Desulfofalx alkaliphila DSM 12257: one gene and its partner. The protein of the gene in region 1 interacts with the protein of each later gene in a pairwise test. Links are inferred from orthologs where the notes say so. Each region holds a gene or a part of one and is shown in the gene's direction. Other genes may lie near its edges.

The links. Proteins that work in one complex are often made in the same cells at the same time.
Region 2: the proteins of rho (region 1) and hfq interact in binary tests that used the Escherichia coli proteins (3 or more experiments, as listed by UniProt). The link is inferred for Desulfofalx alkaliphila DSM 12257 from one-to-one orthologs.

What each region holds. Positions count from the first base shown.
Region 1 is NZ_JONT01000003.1:108,668-112,619, reverse strand. What follows is about bases 422-3,367. They hold rho (transcription termination factor Rho), read left to right. Parts: upstream 422-1,227; coding sequence 1,228-2,508; downstream 2,509-3,367. Other genes in these bases: BR02_RS0103445 (M23 family metallopeptidase), read left to right, coding at 2,582-3,367; BR02_RS0103455 (DUF2062 domain-containing protein), read left to right, coding at 644-1,147; fsa (fructose-6-phosphate aldolase), read left to right, coding at 422-600. Also shown: more of fsa, read left to right, coding at 1-421; more of BR02_RS0103445, read left to right, coding at 3,368-3,487; BR02_RS0103440 (radical SAM family protein), read left to right, coding at 3,538-3,952. UniProt on the Escherichia coli protein: Facilitates transcription termination by a mechanism that involves Rho binding to the nascent RNA, activation of Rho's RNA-dependent ATPase activity, and release of the mRNA from the DNA template.
Region 2 is NZ_JONT01000004.1:122,526-126,258, forward strand. The notes cover bases 257-2,983. They hold hfq (RNA chaperone Hfq), read left to right. Parts: upstream 257-1,362; coding sequence 1,363-1,605; downstream 1,606-2,983. Other genes in these bases: BR02_RS0104400 (class I SAM-dependent methyltransferase), read left to right, coding at 257-384; miaA (tRNA (adenosine(37)-N6)-dimethylallyltransferase MiaA), read left to right, coding at 381-1,325; BR02_RS0104415 (AAA family ATPase), read left to right, coding at 1,781-2,758; BR02_RS0104420 (methionine gamma-lyase family protein), read left to right, coding at 2,794-2,983. Also shown: more of BR02_RS0104400, read left to right, coding at 1-256; more of BR02_RS0104420, read left to right, coding at 2,984-3,733. UniProt on the Escherichia coli protein: RNA chaperone that binds small regulatory RNA (sRNAs) and mRNAs to facilitate mRNA translational regulation in response to envelope stress, environmental stress and changes in metabolite concentrations.

The sequences.
Region 1 (3,952 bases):
CAATTGGGCGTTATCTCTGGCGTCACCACTAACCCTTCGCTGATAGCAAAGGAAGGCAGGGATTTTGCCCAGGTGGTAAAAGAAATAACCGACCTGGTTAAGGGCCCCATTAGCGCTGAAGCTGTAAGCCTTGAACCGGATAAAATGTTGGCAGAAGCAATACAATTGGCTGAAATTCATCCTAACATAGTGGTTAAACTGCCCATGAACGAAGCGGGCCTGAAAGTAACCAAGGAGTGCAGGGAAAGGGGCATAAAGACCAACGTAACCCTGGTGTTTTCAGCCAACCAGGCCCTGCTGGCCGCCTTGGCAGGTGCCACCTATGTAAGCCCCTTTGTGGGCCGGATAGATGATATCGGCCACGACGGAATGGATTTAATTTATGATATAGTTACAATCTTCAACAATTACCAATTTAAAACAGAAATTATAGCTGCCAGCATTAGACATCCCCTACATGTGCTGCAATCTGCCAAGGCAGGTGCACACATTGCCACCGTTCCGCCTAAAGTATTAAAGCAGATGATTAACCACCCCTTAACAGATGCAGGTATAGAAAAATTTTTGGCCGACTGGGCCAAGGTGCCGGGCCAAAACTAATACACCTGTCCACCTGTAAGTAGATCCAGGGGAGAGAGCCCCAGTGTTAAAGGAATTAATAGAGAAGTATCGACAAATCTTTATTGAAAGATATAATAAACTAATGAGCCTGCCAGATGCACCCCACAAAATCGCCGGTGGAATGGCGGTGGGCGTTGCCATGCTCTTTTTACCAATACCGATATTCGGTTATCCCCTTGCCTACTTTGCAGCCTGGTTGATGGGTTTTAACGTTATTGCAGCCCTGCTGACATTAATCCTCTTTAAATGGGCCGCACCTTTTTTCTTTGCCCTTGACGTAATAGTGGGTTCTTTACTGCTAACCGGCAAACCGGTGCCCCTATACCTTTTTACTTCCAACCTTGAATTTGCCAGTGTAAATACTTGGTTAACGCTGGGCAAAACCATGGGGCATCCCCTTTTGGTGGGTGCAATTGTGAACACAATAGTGGTCTGCACCCTGGTCTACTTCATTTCCCGCAGGGTGCTGCAAAAGAAAATAACCCTGACCCAAGCGGGGCAAGGCAGCCGGTTTATAAGAAAATAAATTGTCATCGGCATTAAGTAAATATGATGGGAGATTTGAGAATCTTGGATGTAAACATCAATACTTTAGAAAGCAAAACCATGGTAGAGTTGTACAAGATAGCCCGGGCCATGGAATTACCGGGCTATTATAAACTGCGCAAAAAAGAACTGATTTTTGAAATTCTAAAATACAAAACCAAACAGGAGGGTATAATTCAAGCCCAAGGGGTGCTGGAAAAACTGCCCGACGGCTATGGTTTTTTAAGACCCTTTAAGTACCACCCCAGCAATGATGACATTTATGTATCATCATCCCAAATCAGAAAGTTTGACCTGCGTACAGGGGACCGGGTATCCGGCCAGGTGCGCAGACCCAAGGAAGGCGAACGCTACTTTGCCTTGCTGAGGGTGGAAGAAGTAAACGGCGATCCCCCTGAAATATCTCCAGAAAGACTGCACTTTGACGGCTTAACCCCCCTTTACCCGGAAGACAGAATTTCCCTGGAGCTTAGCCCGGAGAAAAGAAGTACCCGTATTATTGATTTAATTGCTCCGGTAGGCAAGGGGCAGCGTGGTTTAATAGTGGCCCCCCCCAAGGCGGGCAAAACCACCCTGCTAAAAGAAATAGCCAACAGCATTTCCCAAAATCACCCGGAAATAGAAATGATGGTGCTGCTAATTGACGAGCGGCCGGAGGAAGTAACCGATATAGAGCGCTCAGTGAACGGTGAAGTGGTGGCTTCTACCTTTGATGAGCCGCCTGAAAACCATGTAAAGGTGGCAGAAATGGTGCTGGAAAGGGCCAAACGCCTGGTGGAGCACAAGCGGGACGTTGTTATTTTAATGGACAGCATCACCCGGCTGGCCAGGGCTTACAACCTGGTGATACCCCCCAGCGGCAGAACCCTGTCCGGCGGCGTTGACCCGGCTTCCCTTCACAAGCCGAAAAGATTTTTCGGTGCTGCCCGCAATTTAGAAGAAGGGGGCAGTTTAACGATACTGGCAACGGCCCTGATTGAAACCGGCAGCCGCATGGATGACGTTATTTTTGAAGAATTTAAAGGCACCGGCAACATGGAATTAATATTGGACCGCCGCCTGGCCGAACGCAGGCTCTTCCCGGCCATAGACGTACAGCGCTCGGGCACCAGGCGCGAAGAATCCCTGCTTACCAAGGATGAATTGGAGTGGGTTTGGGGATTTAGAAGGGCTTTCAGCAACGCCAACCCCTGGGATGCCCTGGAAGTTCTTTTTGAACGCATGAAAAACAGCAAAACCAACAGCCAGTTGGTTCAGGCCATGCTGCAGCAGAGAAAAAAGGCCAAGGCCATAGTGCCCAGCTACCCCCCCACCCGTAAAATGGTGACCAACGACGATTAAAACAAATAATGAATAGCCCTCCCAACTAATGGCAATAATATAACTAACTATTGTCATTATGAGGTGAGACTAAATGCTATTCAAAAGAACAGTATACTTACTGGTGCTGGTGCTGCTAATGGGCTGCTTTAGCCCCGCTGCCCATGCCCGGTTAGATGAAATGATTATAAAAAACAAACCCTATGGCGTTAACCGTGTAAATTATCAACCGGAAACAGCGCCGGCAGGGGTGTCCCGGTCCGGCACCACGGTATACCGGGTAAAACCCGGCGACACCCTGTGGGATTTGGCCAATAGGCACGGCATATCGGTGGCCCGGTTGGCTGCAGCCAACGGCTTAGACAGCGAAAGCCGGCTCTACGTTGGACAGGCAATCGACCTGCCCGGCGGACAAACCAGCCACACTGTAAAGGCCGGTGAAAGCATTATAGCCATTAGCCAAAACTATCAGGTGCCGGTGCAGGAACTGCTGCGGGTCAACAGGATCAGCAACCCCGACTACCTGCAGGTGGGACAAACCTTAACCATACCGGCTGCCGGGGCCGGCCCAAAAGCAGCTGCCGCCGCTGCGTCGGGCAGCACCGCCATGCCCTTTTTTGCCATGGACTGGCCGGTAAAGGGTAGAATATCTTCCCCCTTTGGTATCCGGGATGAAGGCCGGCCCCACCACGGTGTGGATATTGCCGCCGACCAGGGCGCACTGATTAGGGCAGCCCAGGGGGGTAGAGTGGCCTATTGCGGCTATTACGGCGACTACGGCTACACGGTAATTATTGATCACGGCGGAGGCATACGCACCCTCTACGCCCACTGCTCCGCTCTGCTGGTTAATTCAGGCCAGTATGTGCAAAAAAATGATCCCATAGCAAGGGTGGGCAACACGGGCAGATCCTTTGGCCCCCACCTGCACTGGGAGGTTCAATACCAGGGAGTGCCCTTTGACCCCCTGCTCTGTATTGAACTGAACTCCTACGCCTAGGACTTATAATTTAAAACTTATAATTCAAAATTTAATAAAGGGAGACCGCCATGTACAAACTACTCTTTGCCAACTCCAGGGGAGAGTTCTTTGACTACCCAATCCAACCGGTGGGCCGGACCGGGGAAATGTTTGTGGAAATAATAGATGAAGACCTGATACCGCTGCCGGAAAGTGCGGGGCTGGTGATGCTGCCCCAATCCCACCCCATTGGTATTAACAAGAAGGGTGACTTTGTACTGCTCAAGGAAAACCCCTACGGCCCGGGGCCCGCTTATCCGGTGGGTGCAACCCTGCCCCAGGGCTACAGCCGTACCCTCCTGCCCGGCTACAGGCGGGCCGGCAAGAAACCGTTGCCCCTACTGGGCTACGCCGCGGTGGTGCTGAAGGATGAAAGACTGTACGTGGCCGCCATGCAGACGGACGAAACGGTAAAATGGAATCCCCGCTATTACAGCACCGAAA
Region 2 (3,733 bases), on another replicon or contig:
GTACAAGAAGGAATAAAGCATTATAAAGACGGCAATCCGGCCCTTATTAAAGCTATTCGTGGTATTAAGGTTATTAATGTCGATCACCGCAACTACCTAAGGAAGTTGCCGGATAAATCATTTGATGTTGTCTATTTTGACCCCATGTTTCGCAATCCATTAAAGAAATCTCCGGGAATGGCACCCCTGCGCAAATTAGCTAATAATGATTCAATAAGTAAAGAGACAATAAATCAGGCCCTGAGGGTTGCAAAGAAATGTGTGGTCATGAAAGAAACTGCAAAAAGCGAAGAATTTACCAGATTGGGTTTTAAGAAGATCATTGGTGGCAAGAAATCACCTATTGCCTATGGAGTTTTGTTAGCAGGGGGTGAAGATTTATGAAAAAACCCTTGCTGGCGGTGGTGGGGCCTACGGCCACCGGAAAGACAGAGGTGGGCGTAAATTTATCACAGAAGATAGATGGGGAAGTGGTATCAGCTGATTCCATGCTAGTGTATAAAGGAATGGATATAGGTACTGCAAAACCTTCGATGGAAGAACGCCAGGGTATACCCCATCACATGATTGATGTGGCAGTACCAACTGAAGACTACAGCGTTGCCCGCTATCAGCGTGAAGCCCGTAAGGTTGTGGCAGAAATTCATAACAGAAATAAAATTCCTGTAATAGTAGGGGGAACAGGCTTATACATTCGTGCAGTGGTAGATGAATATAACTTTGATGTGCCGGGAGAAAACCGAGAAATACGTCAAAGCCTATTACAACAAGCTAATGAAAAGGGTACTCAATGGCTGCACAGAGAACTGTCACTGGTTGACCCCCGGGCGGCTGAACGTATACATCATAAAAATGTACGGAGGGTAATTAGGGCGCTGGAAGTCTATAAACTTACAGGTAAACCCTTCTCCAGTTTCCAACAAGCGGAATATAAAAGCAGACCCGAGTATAAAGTAGCTTTATTTGGCCTTACTATGCCTAGAGAAATACTTTATAAACGCATTGAAAAGCGTGTTGATATAATGCTGGAACAAGGGCTGGTTGAAGAAGTCCAGGGGCTAATAAAACAAGGTGTAAAGGCCCATGTTACCTCTATGCAGGGTTTAGGTTATAAAGAAATTGCTTCATATCTTGCAGGTGAGTTAACATTGGCCCAAGCGGTTGAACTGATTAAGAGAGATACTCGGCGTTATGCCAAACGACAATTGACCTGGTTTAAAAGGGACCCACGCATAATCTGGTTTGATATGAATAAATACAATAATATAGACCTAGTTGCAGATGAAATTATAAAAACTTGGCAGGAATATAATTCAACTTTGTAGAAACATTTCCTAAATAAAGATAAACGGAGGTACACCCATGACTAAACCCCAGATTAATTTGCAAGATGCTTTTTTAAATCAAGTTCGTAAAGAAAATATCCCCATCACCATGTTTCTTATAAATGGATTTCAACTTAAGGGGTTGGTTCGGGGGTTTGATAACTTTACGGTAATTTTGGAAAGTGATGGCAAGCAAATGATGGTTTACAAACATGCTATTTCTACAGTAAGCCCTTTAAGGCCTGTAAATACAGCATTTGCTGAAAACAAAAATCTATAAGCTAAAAAGACCTCTCCCCTTGGGCGAGAGGTTTTCTTTTTATTATACAATTATAAGACAAAGGGGCTTGGCCGGTATGAGATAGTAATAGTTTATCTAAAATTTTCTAATTCATAACTTATACCTTGGGCGTATATATGAGAATAACACATAATATGCCCAAGAGGTGAACCCGATGGTTAAAATAAATATGTGGCAGAACCAAGGAAAGAAAATAGAAAAAAAAGATAATGAATGGCGCCGCAAACAACTGGGGCCTATACGGCCATCGGGAGGTGACCGACAACAGGCAAAAAATGAGCTAGGAGCAACCAGTCAGGATAATGTAAATAAAATAATAGCAGAGTTAGATAGTTTAGTTGGCTTAAAAAGTGTTAAGAAACTGATTACTGAATTACAGGCTTTTATAGAAATTCAAAAACTGCGTCAAAAAGAAAAGCTTGCCTATGAACCAATGGTTCTACATATGATTTTTAAAGGTAGTCCCGGCACCGGCAAAACTACCGTCGCCAGAATTATAGGTAAATTATTTAAGGAAATGGGTGTGCTAAGTAAAGGCCATATTATTGAAGTAGAGCGAGCGGATCTAGTTGGTGAATATATAGGACACACTGCCAAACGCACTAGGGATGAAATCAAAAAAGCATTGGGCGGAATAATGTTCATTGATGAAGCCTATTCATTGGCCAGGGGTGGGGAAAAGGATTTTGGCAAAGAAGCAATAGATGCCATGGTGAAGGCCATGGAAGATAACAAAGACAACCTGGTGTTGATTTTAGCCGGGTATAAACATGAAATTGAAGCTTTTTTGGAAACTAATCCGGGACTGCGTTCAAGATTCCCCATTCATATAACTTTTCCTGACTACAGCACCCAAGAATTAATGGAAATAGCAGAAATGATGCTAAAAAAACGTCAGTATTGTTTAACTGATGAGGCCAGGGATCAATTGAGAACTTTAATAAAAATCAGAGCACAGCGCCATATTAACAGCGGCAATGCCAGAATGGTCAGAAATCTAATTGAGCGTGCCATGAGGTTGCAGGCAGTGCGATTAGTAAATGCTCAACTGCCAAAGATTAGCAAAGAAGAACTGATGACCATTACCGCAGAAGATCTCATAAATGCCTATGATGACTTAACAGAGGACTAAATAAATCAGGAGGAATACTATTGTATAACAGTGAAATGTTAAAAAAAATAGTTTCGGAAGTGGAATATGAAATCGAACCCATTTACCGTCAAATTGAAAAAACATCTATGCACAATCATGCACGGGTGTTAAAAGCGTTTCAGCTGGCAAGGGTTAGTGATTTTCACTTAAAGGGAGGCACCGGTTATGGTTATGGTGATGCAGGTCGTGATGTACTAGAAAAAATATATGCACATGTTTTTGGTGCTGAAGCGGCTTTGGTTAGGGGACAAATTGTTTCCGGTACCCATGCCATCGCTTTATGTTTGTTTGGGGTGCTACAACCCGGAGACCACTTGCTGGCAGTGCAAGGTGCGCCTTATGATACCCTTGAGCAGGTTATTGGTATTCGAGAAAGCACCCCCGGATCTTTAAGAAGCTATGGCATCACTTATAACCAGATAGAATTGCTACCTGACGGTAGTTTAGATTGGCAAGGTATAGGTAAAGCCTTGTCAAAAAAGACAAAAATGGTAATGATACAACGTTCCCGTGGGTATGCATGGCGTCCTTCATTAAGTATTGCGGAAATAGAAAAATTAGTTCAGTTTATTAAAAGCATACAACCACAAACAGTGGTGTTTGTGGATAACTGTTACGGTGAATTAGTAGAAACCAAAGAACCCTGTCATGTGGGGGCTGACTTGATAGCCGGTTCATTAATAAAAAATCCTGGCGGCGGCTTAGCGCCAACCGGTGGGTATGTGGTTGGACGCAAAGATTTAGTACAACTGGCTGCCAATCGTTGGACCGCCCCGGGTATTGGAGATGAAGTGGGCCCCACATTAGGTTATCATCGCCTACTGATGCAGGGTATTTTTATTGCCCCCCATACAGTGGCAGAGGCTTTGAAGGGTGCTGTTTTTACGGCGAGATTATTTGAACGGTTGGGTTATAGGGTTTCGCCTGTCTATGATGAGCATAGAACTGATATCA